Regions from separate parts of the Halomonas sp. 113 genome, predicted to be linked through region 2. Evidence: predicted binding sites of a transcription regulator. Region 2 holds the regulator's gene; each other region holds the start of a gene.
The links. Region 2 encodes FliA, which starts transcription of late flagellar genes. Its sites were predicted from a motif close to CTAAAGTTNNNNNNNNNNCNGCCGATA; they were not measured.

Region 1: a site for FliA is predicted at 3,275-3,301, ahead of YERSI8AC_RS19565 (flagellin N-terminal helical domain-containing protein). Genes of this name have one in related genera too.
Region 3: a site for FliA is predicted at 2,526-2,552, ahead of YERSI8AC_RS04995 (MbtH family protein). Genes of this name have one in related genera too.

The regions. Positions count from the first base shown of each region.
Region 1 is NZ_LR881453.1:4,149,214-4,154,580, forward strand. Features, by position in the region: gene YERSI8AC_RS19560 (glycosyltransferase) at 1-2,048, opposite strand, end outside; gene YERSI8AC_RS19565 (flagellin N-terminal helical domain-containing protein) at 2,338-3,204, opposite strand; gene YERSI8AC_RS19570 (flagellin N-terminal helical domain-containing protein) at 3,451-4,338, opposite strand; gene YERSI8AC_RS19575 (flagellin N-terminal helical domain-containing protein) at 4,634-5,367, opposite strand, start outside.
Region 2 is NZ_LR881453.1:51,548-56,914, reverse strand. Features, by position in the region: gene YERSI8AC_RS00435 (hypothetical protein) at 1-31, shown strand, start outside; gene YERSI8AC_RS00430 (sensor domain-containing diguanylate cyclase) at 40-2,046, opposite strand; gene YERSI8AC_RS00425 (OmpA/MotB family protein) at 2,070-2,744, opposite strand; gene YERSI8AC_RS00420 (motility protein A) at 2,750-3,571, opposite strand; gene YERSI8AC_RS00415 (RNA polymerase sigma factor FliA) at 3,612-4,313, opposite strand; gene YERSI8AC_RS00410 (flagellar protein FlhE) at 4,340-4,771, opposite strand; gene YERSI8AC_RS00405 (hypothetical protein) at 4,797-5,367, opposite strand, start outside; gene flhF (flagellar biosynthesis protein FlhF) at 5,366-5,367, opposite strand, start outside.
Region 3 is NZ_LR881453.1:1,024,608-1,029,974, forward strand. Features, by position in the region: gene YERSI8AC_RS04980 (TonB-dependent siderophore receptor) at 1-1,257, opposite strand, end outside; gene YERSI8AC_RS04985 (RNA polymerase factor sigma-70) at 1,530-2,039, shown strand; gene YERSI8AC_RS04990 (FecR/PupR family sigma factor regulator) at 2,169-2,387, shown strand; gene YERSI8AC_RS04995 (MbtH family protein) at 2,616-2,861, shown strand; gene YERSI8AC_RS05000 (thioesterase II family protein) at 2,851-3,591, shown strand; gene YERSI8AC_RS05005 (4'-phosphopantetheinyl transferase family protein) at 3,569-4,249, shown strand; gene YERSI8AC_RS05010 (TauD/TfdA family dioxygenase) at 4,281-5,282, shown strand; gene YERSI8AC_RS05015 (AMP-binding protein) at 5,328-5,367, shown strand, end outside.

The sequences.
Region 1 (5,367 bases), 4.1 Mb from region 2:
ATCAATTCAAAAGCCATGTCATGCGCTGCAAAAACCGCACTGAGAATAAAAGCAAGCTTCATTCTCTCTTTTTCACTCAGTTTAGCCATACGCTCGTGACTTGGGAGGAATAGCATATCGGCGCTTTCCTGCTCAGTGGCGCAAGGTGCGCGGGCGTTTAGTTCTTTTGGAAAGTGGCTATATTGGCTGATGTTATGAAAGCGGTAGAAACGAAAGCCATTACGGCTGGCCCAGTGCTGTAGCTCTGCGAAATTTGGTTGGTGTTGATGCGTAGGCTGGAAGACAACGCGTGCCTGAACCAGCAGTGTATTTATGAGCGACTTTTTACCATATTCTAGCACGCTCATGGCATCACTCAGGTCATCAAGAATCAACCAGTCGAGGTTCCCCAGACCTTCAATACTATCCAGAGCCACTGTATTGATGGGCAGTTCAGCTAAAGGTTTTGTGCCTAGCTGGTGGCGTTTAGGGAGTTGTTCGGCCGGTAGTGGTGTGAGAATACTGGTCATTTCCGGAGCGACACAAGCGTGCAACTTTGTTGGCTTCCCATTGCCGAGCAGTGCGTGCTGAAATAGCTGTATATACTCACTGCCTTCGTATTGCTTGACCTCCTTTATTTCACTGGCGGGGTCAAAGGCGACAATACCAAAGGCTTCCGTAGCCGCCATCTGGTCGGCAAGGCCACTTTTGAGCAGGCTGGCGCGATTATCAAGCACCATAATTTTACCTTTGATTTGCCAGGTAAAATTATCTGTCAATGACAAACGGCTAGTTTGTTGCCCGTTGTTTTCCGGTTCCCCCCCCGACTTAGCACCAACCAACTGTTGCAAAGAGTTATCAACCTTAAAGTCAGGCTTAGTCGCTCGGCTGGCTAAGCGCTGACGGTGACGCTTTCTCTGGGTAATCGTGAAGTCTTTATTGCCCGCTCGCTGCCCCACCAGGGGCGTTAGAGCACCAATCAGTCTATCGGTAGCGCGGTCAAGGTGATGCTTCTCTTTGCCTACTTGCCAGGCACGAGCTACGTAGTCCTGGTAAAGGTCTTCGTCATCGAAAAAGCTGATGACTGCATCAACGAGAGGTTGCAGCTCTTCATCACTGAGTAAGTGATGGTAGGGTTCCTCATAGCAGGCATCCGGAAAATCAAAGGCAATACCAGCATTGCCTATCATTTCAGGCATGCCTCCCCGGTTGGTAATCAGTGCAGGAATTCCGTTAAGCATGGCCTCCGCAAGCACTCTTCCAGAGCTTTCCCACCATAGGCTAGGAGCCATCACCACACGAGCACGCCCGTATGGGCCGCGCATATCGTTGGTATTGGCAGTAACGGTTACATTACTCAACGAGTTACGTAGCTCACCCATTCGGCGTGTGGTTTCCCGCAGCACAGCGGGCCAGTCAGACCGTGCTTCCACCACTTCAAGCTCAATATCGGGCCTTTCTCTTTCTAGCTTTTCTGCCAGTTGCACAAATACGCTGCCCCCTTTTTGCCAACTGGGGTTAACAAACAGCAGCCGATTTCGTTCATGGCGTTCAGCGATAAAGCTTTCTGGGGCAATGAACTTACCTACCGGTTTGGCTGAATAACCAATCGTTTGACGGTACATATCCGCCGTTGCTTGGCTATCGGTGAGGATCAAGTCGACATCACGACACCAGCGTGGTGACTTATAGTTACCATTGGCCAAGTAGAAAGCGACAGGAATATCGCGATCACGCGCTTCATCGGCAATAAGCATGTCCAAGGTTTGGCCACCGTAGAACCAAACAATATCCGGCTTAAATGAATCCAGCATGTAGAGATACTGGCTGTACCACAGCCCTTCTTCGTGGGTCGTAAAGTGATTACGGTTATGGCTATAGCTCACTACCAGCTGATGAGTCAGTGGGCCATCTTCAGCTTCGATTAGTTGGTGCAAGTGAGCGTTCAGGTCTGGAAATTGCTCTTTGAGTTTTCCCATCCCCTTAGGATTATCAAATACGGTCGCGCCCAATATTTGGACTTCATACCCATAAGCTACCAGTTGCAACAGCATTTGCCGCACTGTCATGCTGGCCCCGCTAGAGGAGTCTAGCAGGCAGAATGGATTAGCCCATAATATGCGGGGCTTGCGTTTTTGATTAGTAGATGAAGAAGAGGTCTTAACCATGAAGCAGCTCACACAGAAAAAAGGCAATTTATCTATCTTACCGTGGTAGCGCGGTGACCAAAGGCGCGAATGCAGAGGTATTTAAGTAGATGTTCTCGCAATCAGCACCACTCAGACATTGCAGCAAGCAAAAAACGGGACCGATTGGCCCCGTTCTTTATTTTCTAGCTTATCTTTACCGGCTCGAATATTAGCCCAGCAGAGATAGTACAGACTGAGGCGTCTGGTTAGCCTGCGCCAGCATGGAGGTACCGGCCTGCTGAAGAATGTTAGCGCGTGTCATGTTAGACACTTCCACTGCGTAGTCGGCATCTTCGATACGCGAGCGAGCTTCAGAAAGATTGGTAGACGTCGTTGCCAGGTTATCGATTACCGAGTCGAAGCGGTTAAGCGTTGCACCCAGGGTTGCACGGTTGGTATCAAGGGTTTCAGTTGCAGTATCAACAGAGTCAACCAAGTCTTGGAACTCTTGGTGAACGACACCCGCCGCACCACCGGAAGTAATTGCAAATGTGCTGCCGGTAACAGCACCACCTGACAACCCAAGACCATCTACGGTGGCGTCAAGCGTAGTAACAGAAATAACGTCTTCAGCATCAGTATTAGAACCAATCTGAATATTGAGGGTACCGCCACCGCTGACGTTCAGCAGGTTAGTGCCGTTAAAGTTGTTACTGCCAGCTACACGGTCAATTTCAGCCAGGCGCTCGTTGATTTCGGTAACGATCGCATCACGGTCTTCTGTAGCGTTAGTATCGTTAGCACCCTGAACTGCTAGCTCACGAATGCGCTGGAGGTTGTCATTGATTTGATCAAGACCACCTTCCATGGTTTGTACTAAGGAAATACCGTCGCTAGCGTTACGGCTAGCTTGATCCATGCCTTTGATTTGAGCCGTCATTTTGTTGGCAATGGCTTGACCAGCAGCGTCATCAGAAGCGCTGTTGATACGCAGACCAGATGACAGGCGCTCTTGCGCCTTAGCCAACATAGACTGAGAGTTGGAAAGATTATTCTGACCGATCAGGGCAGTAATGTTAGTGTTGATTACAGACATGTGAGTGCTCCTTGGAGATTAACTGGCCTAGTGGCCTGCTTTGCGGCACTTGCGTTGCCGTTATTATAATTAACGGCAGCTCCGCCAACTTCTTTAAAAAAACCGCTTTTTTTTATGTAAGCTACTGTAACCTAGCTAACGCGACAACTGTCAACTAACACCGAGTTCGGTGTTGTCTGCCTTAAATAAAAACGGGGCCTATTGGCCCCGTAATTACTCGCTTTTGAAACATTACTTGCTAAGGTATTAACCTAGCAGGGACAGTACAGACTGTGGCGTCTGGTTAGCCTGTGCCAGCATGGAGGTACCCGCCTGCTGGAGAATGTTTGCACGCGTCATGTTAGACACTTCCACTGCGTAGTCGGCATCTTCGATGCGCGAGCGAGCCTCGGAGAGGTTTGTGGATGTCGTGGCCAGGTTATCAATCACAGAGTCAAAGCGGTTAAGAGTAGCACCTAGTGTCGCGCGATCGGTATCTAGCGACTCAGTTGCAACATCAACAGCATCAACCAAGTTTTGGAAGCTGGTATGTGCCGCGTCGCTTCCAGACCCAGCAATAGCGAACGTTGAAGCACCACTAGCTGTTGTAATTACACTAGCACCACTACCTGCATCCAGCTCCAAACCAGTTACTGTTGCATCAAGCGTAGTAACAGTAATAACGTCTTCAGCTTCAGTATTAGAACCAACCTGAATATTGAGAGTGCCGCCACCGCTAACGTTCAGCAGGTTAGTGCCGTTAAAGTTATTGCTGCCAGCTACACGATCAATTTCAGCTAGGCGCTCGTTGATCTCGGTGGTAATTGCATCACGATCTTCTGTGGCGTTGGTGTCGTTGGCGCCTTGTACCGCTAGCTCACGAATACGCTGGAGGTTGTCATTGATTTGATCAAGACCACCTTCCATGGTCTGTACTAAGGAGATGCCGTCGCTAGCGTTACGGCTAGCTTGATCCATGCCTTTGATCTGAGCCGTCATTTTGTTGGCGATGGCTTGACCAGCAGCGTCATCAGAAGCGCTGTTGATGCGCAGGCCAGAAGACAAACGCTCTTGCGCCTTGGCCAACATAGACTGGGAGTTGGAAAGGTTGTTCTGGCCGATCAGGGCCGTAATGTTAGTGTTGATTACAGACATGTGAGTGCTCCTTGGAGATTAACTGGCCTAATGGCCTGCTTTGCGGCACCTGCGTTGCCGTTATAATAATTAACGGCAGCCGCACCCGGTTCTTTAGAAAAAAACGCTTTTTTTATGTAACGCTCTGTGACGTAACGAATTGCCATTCTGTATAGGACGTTACATGCCGCCAACAATCATTAGAAAACCATATTCTCAAGCTACTGTTTGCAGCAGCATTTGCCAGCCTTAAATACCAAAAACGGGGCCTATTGGCCCCGTCGTTACTATCTTTTGCAGATTACCAGCTAGGGTATTAGCCCAGCAGAGACAATACAGACTGCGGCGTCTGGTTAGCCTGTGCCAGCATGGAGGTACCCGCCTGCTGAAGAATATTCGCACGTGTCATATTCGACACTTCCACGGCGTAATCAGCATCTTCTATACGTGAGCGGGCTTCAGAGAGATTAGTCGACGTCGTCGCTAGGTTATCAATCACTGAGTCAAAGCGGTTAAGCGTTGCACCCAAGGTGGCACGGTTGGTATCCAGAGTCTCGGTAGCAGTATCAACAGCATCAACTAGCGCTTGGAAATCGCCGTGTGCGTTAGTAGCAGCTCCGCCACCACTGGTACCTTGAAGTTGGAACTGCGATGCTGCACCACCACTCGCAGCAGTTATCACACCACCAGCAGCTGAGTCTAAATCTAGACCTTCAACAGTGGCGTTAAGAGTAGTAACAGAAATAACATCTTCAGTTTCGGTATTAGAGCCGACCTGAATATTTAGAGTACCACCACCACTGACGTTCAGCAGGTTCGTACCGTTAAAGTTGTTGCTGCCAGCTACACGATCAATTTCAGCTAGACGCTCGTTGATCTCGGTAACGATTGCATCACGATCTTCTGCGGCATTAGTGTCGTTGGCACCCTGAACCGCTAGTTCACGAATACGCTGTAGGTTGTCGTTGATTTGGTCAAGACCGCCTTCCATGGTCTGAACGAGGGAGATGCCGTCGCTAGCGTTACGACTAGCCTGATCCATGCCTTTGA
Region 2 (5,367 bases):
GCTCACCCAGTGTGAAGGTAGTGGCACCTAAAGGTTTGCTTAAATCAGCACCACAGGCTCAAGCGCCATTTCAACGCGGTTGCGTCCGCCATGCTTAGCGCGGTACATGGCGTCATCAGCCCGGGAGATAAGGGTTTTACAGCTGTCACCCGGCTGCCAAACGGCGACACCGATACTCACTGTAACCGTTTGCTCAACGCCCTCTATACGCAGCTCTTCTACCAGCGAGCGCAGCCGCTCAGCCAGGCCAGTGGTGGCATCAACATCGGAATGAGTCGCCAGCACAATAAACTCTTCGCCTCCCCAACGGCCCAGGTGGTCGCAGCCACGCAGCGAGCTTTCCACTAAGCGCGCCAGGGCCACCAGCACATCGTCACCCACGCTATGGCCGTGAGCATCGTTGATCTGCTTAAAGTTATCCACATCGAACAGTAGCAAGGCAAAAGCGGCCGCATAGCGCCTGGCAGCCACCAGCTCTGCATTGATCGCTTCTTCGATGCGGTAACGGTTCCACACCTTGGTTAGAGGATCGAAATGGGCTAATTGCTCAAGACGTTGGTTGGCTTCGGCAAGGGCTTTGCGTTCGTGCTCCAGGTGCATATTCAGTGAGCTAATTTCATAGGCAGAAATCGCCAGCGTCAGGTCTTCCCCCAAGTCTACCGCCGCTAAGCGCTCTACCCGCAGCCACGCTTCACTTCTGCCGACTACCTCTTCAGACCAAGCAACCGATGGAGCCAATATCACGGCCGGTTTAGGGTTGGTTGTAGGCTGCATCGCCCAATACAGCGTTTCCACCTGCTCGGGGCGAAAAAAAATCAGCCAGGCGCGCTGGGTCGAACTCATTGGCAGCGGCACTGCTAGAGCCCCACACTGCTCGGGCATGGCTAGCGAAGCGGTTAACGTCTCTTTGCCGATTTCGCGCGTGCACCAAGGGCCGCTATGTACATGAGTTCTTTCCAGGCGCAGCACAAACTGGCTTATCGCTTCTGGAGTCGGCGTCACACCCGCTTGATAAGCGCCACCATTCACCCACAGCACCACGCCATGGGCGCGAAACAGCTTCATCCAGATAGCCGCCTGCTCATGAAGTAATTGTTGGGGACTTTGCGGCTCGCTGCGCGCTCGCGCACTGAGCACCAGACTATCCTGAACCCGTTGTAGGTAGCGGGCTTCTTGACGCGCCCGTAGCAGCAGCATGCGTTGGGTGGCCATTTGTACGAGGGTGCGAACAGCATCACGCACGGGGGGCTCAACCGAATGCGGCACAGGTGAGTGGCAAAACACTAGCCCCCATAAGCCGGTATCCCCCTGAATGGCTAAACTGAATGAGCCCCGCACGCCCAGACGGTTTAAATAGCGCTGCCGTTCTGGCGCAGGTGCGCGTAAAAAACTACCGTTAAGGCTCGCTCCCGGGACGGCGGGGATCAGCGTTTCAGTAGGAGCATTAACGTCTTCAATTAACCGTACAGGGGAGTGTTGGTAACTTTTGCGCAAGGCGACAGGGAAGTCGCTGGCAGGAAAGCGTTGACCCAACAGCGAGGGCAGCCGTTTTCCCAATGCTTCTGCGACCATCAAACCATGCCAATCGCTATCGAAATGGCACACGGTGACACGATCATGACCGGTGAGCTGTTGAACAGCGTTAACCAGGCAGTCGAGGAGTTCTTGCTGATGCGTCGCTTCAACCAAATGCCTCAGCCGCTCAGTCACCGTACCCAGCAGACGACGCTTACTACGGGGGTTGAGTGGCTCAATCTCGACAATGACCTGCTCACCCGCTCGATAAGCGTGGATTTGAAAACGTGCGTGTCGGTGCTTGGAACGCATAAACACTAAAGGGCCAGGGAGCCGCTGCTGCCCCTGCAATTCACGACGCACCCGCTGACTTAGCCGTTTCCCCAACACGCAGGCTAGCGTAAGCTGCCCATGTTCAGGGCGCTCAAAACCAATTAAGCGGGTTAAGTTAGTACTAGTAGTTTGGATGCAGCGACAATCGGCATCGACTACCAGCAGGGCTCCAAACGACTGCAATCGCGGGTGGTACATGGACACAAACGTGGCCTCGCAATCTATTCACCCTCGACCTGCTGCCTTAGCAACAACTCTACGCGACGGTTGGCAGCTCGGCCCTCCGCCGTTGCGTTCGGTTCCATGGGTTGGGTGTCGGCATAACCGACGGCCCGCATACGAGAGATATTGAATCCTTGGCGCTCTAAATGCCTCACCACAGCGATAGCCCGCGCTGATGAAAGCTCCCAATTAGAGGGGAAGCGGGCCGTTGAAATAGGCACGCTGTCGGTGTGGCCTTCTACCGAAATCTGACCGTCAAAACGGGTCAGCACATCGATAAGGCTTTCTACCACCTCTTGCCCACGGGAAGTCAGTACAGCTTGACCGCTGGGAAATAAAAGGCTGGTATCAATACGTAACGTGACCCCTTCACTCCCTTGCGAAACACTGACACCGGGGATGTCGAGCCCATCAAACTGCGGCTGAACCCCTGAATGGCGGGGCTGAATACCAGTGGCTAGAGACGCCAGCGGCAATGATGATACAGCGCTAGCCGAGCGCATGAAAGCAGTATCAGCCGCCTCACCGCCTCCCGGCGGTGTCAGTGAAAGCAGCAGCACAAAGAGCGTGATTAGCAGCGTCAGCACATCCAAATAGCTGGTTAGCCAACCCTCGTCACCATCGCCTGGCGACGGCGTCATTTCCAGTGCGTGGCGCGTATCACGGTCAAGCATCTGGCCTACCCCTTCGCCGCCGCACTAACCGACGAATCAGGCCTTGGTTTGACGCTGTTATCACGGATCTCATCGTGATAGTTAGCTACAAACGAGTTGAGGGTCTCTTCAATAAACGACGGCAGGCGGCGCTTGGTAATCAGCGAAATACCTTCCAGCACCATGTTCATGGTAATCAGCCGCTCTTCGGTGCGGCGCTCGAGTTTCACCGCAATCGGCTTAAACACCAAGTTGGCGAGTAAAATGCCGTAGAAGGTGGTGAGCAGGGCCACCGCCATGCGCGGGCCGATCACCTGCAGGTCGCCTGCGTCCATGACTTCCAGCATATTGACCAGCCCCACCAGGGTGCCGATCATGCCAAATGCGGGTGCGTAGGTGGCCATGGTACGGAATATTTGTGCCTCGGCATGCTCACGCGCTTTAAGACGGGCAATGCGCCAACGCAGCATGTCAAAAATTTCATCCTCTTTGGTGTTGGCAATGACCAGTTGGATCCCGGTACGCAAAAACGGGTTTCGGGTATGCTCCAACTCGCGCTCGACCGCACGTACATCGCCCTTAAACCAGAGTCGCGACATATCCACCAATTCGCGGATATCGTCACGCATATAGGTATTTTCGCGCCGGAATACCAAGCCCACCAACCGTACGACGCGGAGCACCTCTTTCAGCGGATAGCTGATAAAGGTTGCCGCTAGGGTACCGGTCACCACAATGGCCAAACCCGGCAAATTGATAAAACTTTCAGGGGACTCTGCGGTGAAAAACAGCACGCTCACCAACAGTAGTATGCTGGCAAATATGCCTATCAGCGTCGAAGGGTTCATCCACGGCTCCTTGCCGGTCACAAGTGAGTAAAAAGAGGTGTTATGCCGAGTCGTGTAAACGCGCGCGTAAGCGGCTGACGGCTTGGCTGTGCAGTTGTGAAACGCGTGACTCCGTGACGCCCAACACAGCCCCTACTTCCTTAAGGTTGAGTTCTTCTTGGTAGTACAGCGCCATTAGCAGCTTTTCACGCTCTGGCAGCGCTTCAATTGCCTCAATCAACGTTTGTCGTTGCTGGCCGTCTAGCAACTGCTCGAACGGTGAATTAGCCAATTCATTATTGCTAGGCTCGCCACCGTCGGCCACCAGCTCTTCAAACGGCAACAGTTGACCACTGTTGGTGTCGTTGAGGAGCTGCTGATACTCACTCAACGGCATTTCAAGGTGTTGGGCGATTTCGTTCTCTTCTGGTGCCCGTCCGAGCTGTTGCTCTAATTGACGAACGGCACTGTCAACCGCTCGCGCTGAGCGGCGCACGCTGCGGGGCAACCAGTCGCGGGTACGTAATTCATCCATCATTGCACCGCGAATACGCTGACTGGCAAACGTCGCGAACGTTGCCCCCTGGGTGGCATCGAAGCGCCCCAGCGCTTCCAGCAGCCCTACCATCCCGGCTTGAATAAGGTCGTCGAGCTCAATACTGGCTGGCAAACGGACCTGAAGCGTCAAGGCCTGACGTCGTACCAGTGGCATGTATTGCGTCAACAGCTCACTCTGTTTGATCCTGCCTTGTGCTGTGTACATCCTCTCGCCTCGCGTCTATCCAGCCTTCACTGATAGTTCACAATCATTTGCAGCCCCTGGACACGAACAGGCCGCTGCCCCGGACGTAAAGCGAAGCGAAAATGCAACGGCGCATCCGCGGCAAACCCCGCCAGGGCAGTGGTAGTCCCCCGCATGCCAGCTAACGCAACGCACTGCTCAGGATGGCACAGCCAAGCGTTTAATAACGCACCAGGGGGATATTGAAACTGCCAATGAATACGCCCGAGCTGTGCTGACTCCACATTGTTAGCAGCAGCAGGTGGGGTAGCGTTTTGGCTAGCGCTTGACCGATCACTCATCGCTACCATCAGACCTGGTATCTGGCTGCTCCAGCTACCGGGTGTCGCCTGGGCGTTTCCCGTTACCCCTGCTAGTAGACACCCTGTCAGCAGTACTGGGCTCAGTAGCAGTCTCCCTCTTAATAGCCAGCTTAGCATGCTTGGTCTCCTCGGCAGAGTGCGCTCATCGTGCAAGTACCAACAGCTCCATATTTAAGTAGTAATCAGCTGCCTCACGCAAGTTATTGAGCAACCCTTGACGCGGCAAGTGCGGCTCGTGGAGCGCCAGCAAACGGCGCGGCCCGCCACGCTCATGTAGTTGACGCAAGGTACGGAACATGGAAGCAAAGGTATCGGCATCGCTACTGATCCACAGTGCCCAACGGCTGTATTGATCGCAAAGTTGGGCTAGGTCGGCCGTTTCGGCCATGACGATATGAATATCCCAATCCTCAGGATCACCGGCCCAGCTTCGACCTAACGTCGACCACTGCCCTAATCGTGCTTTAACCTTGTTCACCTGGGCTGCACCACTACCCGGTAGTCCGACCACAATAAGCGGAATTTTGGGCCGGTGCGCTACCACCGTTGCTGGCTCTTCCACCGCTGCAGCTGTCGGCTTTAACAGAGAGCTAGGCTGTTCAGATTCCGGCACGTGTTCTGCCGCCGCAACATCAACTGTACCCTCAGCTTGCTGCTGTTGGCGCTGCAGGTTTGCCCACTTGCGTAGACCCGATGCTTGATCCTGTTCGCTC
Region 3 (5,367 bases), 970 kb from region 2:
ATAGAGATCCAGAGCAGGAACGCTCTGCTGGTAGCGTTCTGTTTCGTGGCGCTGGCGGACATAGTCAAGGCCGACCAGAGAGGTATTGGTTGTCGTTCCGGCCTCCCAGTCATACTGCAAGGACGTATCGGAGGAGATTGCCCTGGAAGCATCACGCCGATCATGGGCGGTTCTGGAAAAAAGTCGCCCAGCGGAGCTTTGAGGCTGCTGAACAATACCGATGTTGTCGAAGTTTCTATCTGAGTGGAAGCTGCGCAAATTGTGGCGCAGCTTCAGGCGGTTGGAAAAATCGTGCTCGAACAGATAACCAAGTGAGTAGCTTTCGTTATCGTAGTCATCGAATCCAGGTTCACCAACGAACCGCTCCCGCGGTATATCGCCATTGGGGTTGGCAAGAATAGTGCCACTGGCAGGCAGCCCATAGATATAAGTCGTCTCGTCCCGCTGATACTCACTGAGCAGGATGAGCGAGGTATCCTCGTTTGGCTGCCACTTAAAGGCAGGCGCGATGTAGGTGCGATCATCTGGCACATGGTCGACAAAGGTGTTGCTATCGCGGCGAAGCATGGTTAAACGGTAGGAAAACTCACCATCTTCATCCAGGGAGTCAGAGGAGTCCGCAGATACCTGGCGCCGATCAAAACTGCCTACCTGGAGATTAACTTCGCGCAGGAGCTCACTGGTAGGGCGCTTACTGACCGCATTGATCAAGCCCCCGGGAGACGCCACGCCATAGAGAATTGACGATGGGCCCTTGAGTACCTCCAACCTTTCCAGGCCATAGAGCTCCTGCTGGGCATCGAATACGTTAACCTGATACTTGCTGCCATCCCGGTAACTGTTATACACACTGAAACCGCGAATCATCATGCTGTCGTGGGTTGTATCAGCTCCTCCTCCGCCATAAGCGCTTGATACGCCCGCTGTGTAGCCCAGCGCCTGGTTGACGTTCCGTGCGCCATAGTTGCGAAACTCCTGGCTACCAATCACGGAAATCGATTGCGGTGTTTCAATGATCGGCGTGTCGGTTTTGGTGCCGGTTGCGCTGCGGGTGGCGGCAATACCCAGCACAGGCCCTGTAGCTTCTTCATAAAGACGACTTTCCGTGACTTGCAGTGTGGGTAGCGCGGTGGAGGTTTCACTACCTGAAGATGCCCTCTGTTCGGCCTGCTGAGCAAACACAGCCGTCGGCGTGTTGCAGACAGCCACTGCAACGGCAGCCGTTAGCCACCGCTTGCGGAAAGTAGGTTGGTTCAAGAATATTCTCCTTGCATAGAGTTCGTTTTAATTTTTAATGTTAATCATTATTGTTTGTATTATGAATGTCTTTTATGCAGTGTCAACGCTGCTTAATGAGCTTGGGCAAGTCTGCCCAAGCAGGTGAAGGTCGTGGCTTCTGAAAATAACGTCAACAAGCATATCGTTATAAAAAGTGAGTTAGCTCTCACCAGTTGACTTGCCAGGCTCTAACGCAAATAATAATTATTGCCATTTATTCCGTGGTGTTAATCAAGGCAGGAGGCCGAGCTGTGGATACCCAGACCTGGAGCGCTGAGTTAGAAGATATCTTCGTTAATCAGCGGCCCCGGCTCTGCTGTGTCGCCGCAAGAGTCTTGGGCAATGCTGATCAAGCCGATGATGTCGTGCAGGACGCCTATCTAAAAATTTCGGAAGCAACCACGCTTTTTGAGGTGAAGCAGCCTATATCTTACGTGTCACGTGTGGTGCGCAACCTCGCCATTGACCGCTGCCGCCGTTCGGCGTTTGAGTCAACTTTGTTTGCAAAAGAAGAGGAAGGGGATACCACCTCTTACGCGTCACACTCCCCAGAGGTGATCGCGATTGATCGCCAGGCCTTGGCCCAGGTGGTTAACGCTTTGGATGAGCTGCCCGAGCGTACGCGGCGCGCTTTTGAGCTCTATCGTTCGGGAAGTCATACGCAGCGGGAAGTGGCCCACTTGTTAGGTATTTCCACCACGTTAGTTAATTTTATGATTCGCGATGCATTGACGCATTGCCGCCAGTCGCTACAAGGTTAAACGTTGCCAGATCGGTAAGCCCACGTTCCGTCCCTTCTTTGTTGTCGCTTTGTTACACTGTCAGCAAATAGCGTTGATAATATTACACGCTTCCCGAGACAGGTGTTCAGCAGGCAGCAGTAGCGAGGTTTGACAGTAACGATGGATAACGACAGCGGCGATGATGCCGTTTGGCAAACGGCGCTAGACTGGCTGATGCGCGAGCATGAAGAGACGTTGAGCGACGCTGATCGCGAGGCGCTTCATGCGTGGTTAGCGGCTTCTTCTCAGCACCGCCGTGTATTTCGTGAAGCCGAACAGCTATGGCTGCTAACGGGGATGATTCCGCGCAGTGATGAGCGCAACTGACAAATCGCTGCTTTTTGCCCACTCCGTTTTTTGTTCCCCCTGGTTTTCTTCATTGATGATTTCACGGCTGTCGCGTTTTTAAGCGCTAGAGCCGTATAGCCCCCGCACGTATTTTTTCTACTTTCTTCTTCCTTCACATTAAATTTTCATGTGCCTCACTCGTCATTGAGTAATGAGAAGTAATTGCATTTTATTTCTCATTCCTTTGGCAACGATGAGGTTAGTCCCATGACAAGTTGTTTTGATCGTGAAGATGGTGTTTTCCGCGTATTAGTCAACCACGAAGAGCAGTACTCCCTCTGGCCAGAATGGAAAGCGATTCCCGCTGGCTGGACCGATACCGGCGTACTCGGCGATAAGCCAACCTGCCTCGACTACGTCGAAAAAACCTGGACCGATATGCGGCCACTCTCGCTGCGCCAGTGGATGGATGAGCAGGCCAACGCTGAGGCGGAGCAGGTGAATGCAGGTTAAGCGTTTAAGACTGCTCTGCCTGCCCTGCGCCGGAGCCAGCGCCACCATGTATCTGCGCTGGAAGCGTCAGTTGCCCGCCTGGATTGAGGTATATCCCGTCGAGCTGCCTGGGCGTGGTGAGCGACTGGGTGAGTCGCTCATCGATGACTTCGAGACCCAGGTCGTGCGACTGTGCGAAGAGCAGGCAACGCGGATGCGCGGCGACTTTGCCCTGTTCGGTCACAGCATGGGGGCGTTGTTGGCCTACGGCATGGCAGCTCGCTTGCGTGATGTAGGGCGGCCTCAGCCGCGGATACTGTTCGCCTCAGGCAGCGCGGCGCCCTCAATGCGCGACGCAGAACGCTTGGCGGGCCTTGATAACGACAAAGCCCTGATTGCGGATCTACGCCAGCAGGGCGGCACCCCAGAGGAAGTGTTCGAAAGCCCGGAACTGCTGCGCCTCACTCTTGATGTGTTGGCAGCGGACTATCGCCTCTGCCGCAGTTTCCGCTATCGCGGCGGGTCGCCGCTTGTTTATCCCTTACAGGTACTCGCAGGGCGCGATGACGATATCGAAAGAGAGCGTTTAGAAGCGTGGCAGCGAGAATCGGGCGGGGCGTTCTCGTTGGACTGGTTCGAAGGAGGGCACTTCTTTATTCGCCAGCAGCAAGCACAAGTGCTGGAGACTATCGAACGGGCGCTGACTCGACGGCTTGAGGAGGTGCCCCATGCAGCGCCTGCAGTTAGCTGAAGGGGCTCCTGAGGGGCTTGAAGTCTGGCGCTTAGCGCTCGACCTGAACGCCCCGGTGGCTGACGAAGATGATCGGTTGCTGAGTCGAGCCGAGTGGCAGCGCGCCCAGCGGCTTCGCCATCACGCCGATGTCGTACGCGCTGTGGCGACACGCGCTGCCCTGCGGCGACTGCTATCCGCGCACACCGGTATAGCGCCAGAAAAGCTGGTGTTCACTCAGAACGCTTACGGCAAACCCGAGTTGGAAAACGCTGATGGGCCTGCTTTCAATGTTTCCCACTCTGGCCATGTCGCCCTAATCGCGCTCGCTCCCGGCGGCTCGGTGGGGGTCGATATTGAGCGTCGTCGATCCGAGGCCGAACTGGCGCCGCTGCACGGGCTGGTGCTATCGCCGAGCGAGCAGCGCGACCACATTCGCGGTGCCACGCTGCCCTTCATGGAGCGCTGGGTGGTTAAAGAAGCGGTACTCAAGACCTTGGGTTTAGGAATCGCGGACCATCTGCAAGCGCTCTCGGTTAGCCCAGCGGCAGTGCCGCCTGCTAGTTACTGCCTTAAGCACTCGCTTCCCGTGTCATCACCTCTGCAGGCATGGCCGCTGCCAGCGCCGAGTGGCTATGCCGCTGCCCTGGGCTATGCAAAGAGCTATGCCCAGAGTTAACGCTACTCAACGACTTTTTAGGAGATCAATAATGGACAGCCAAAGCGCAACACTAACGCAACCAACCAACGTCATATCCCAACGTCAGGGGCCTGTTGATTCAGAGCTGCCCATTATGATTTCCCCCGCCTACCCAGGGCAGCCGCTGCTGGAAGCCTTCGGTGATTTGCGTGCGGATATTGAGTCACTAGTGACTAGAGTCGGTGGGGTGCTGCTAAGAGGTTTCGATGTTCCCTCCGTGGACGATTTTCAGCAGTTTGCTGCCGCCTTTGGTCATCCGCTGCTGAGCTATGAGTTCGCTTCTACGCCACGTTCAGCGGTGTCATCGGGCATTTATACCTCGACCGAGTATCCCGCTCATCAACATATTCCCCTCCACAATGAGCAGGCCTACACCCGCGAGTGGCCGATGAAAATCTGGTTCCACTGTGTCACCGCTTCCCCCGAAGGGGGAGAGACGCCGATAGCCGATAGCCGCGCTATTTACCGCCGTATGCCCGCAGAGATCCGCGAGCGCTTTGCCCCCGGCATTCTCTACGTACGCAACTACGGCGATTTCGATATGCCTTGGCAAAAGGTGTTTAACACCGAAGACCGCGCTGAAGTGGAGGCATTCTGCCAGCGCGCGGGTATTCGCTGTGAGTGGAAGCCCGATGGCGACCTGCGTACCACCCAACTGTGCCAAAGCATAGAGACTCACCCTGTCACCGGTGAGCAGGTGTGGTTCAACCAAGGCCATCTTTTCCATGTCTCCAACCTGCAGCCAGAAGTACGTGAGTCGCTGGAAGAGCTGCTCGACCCCGAAGACATGCCGCGCAACGTCTTCTTTGCCGATGGTAGCCCCATCGACGATGCCATCTTCGATGAGATCCGCGGCGTACTGGCCGACGAAACGGTGATGTTCCCCTGGCAGGCAGGCGATGTGCTGATGCTCGACAACATGCTGGTCGCCCATGCACGCACGCCGTTCAAAGGGCCGCGCAAAGTCGTCGTCGCCATGGCGGAAGGTCACGGCAACCTCTCCAACGACTAAACATAACGCCTCATCTCACGGCCAGGAGTTCCAGCAGGTACGCATATGAATATTAGGCACGCCCAGACAATGAACAGCCACCCAT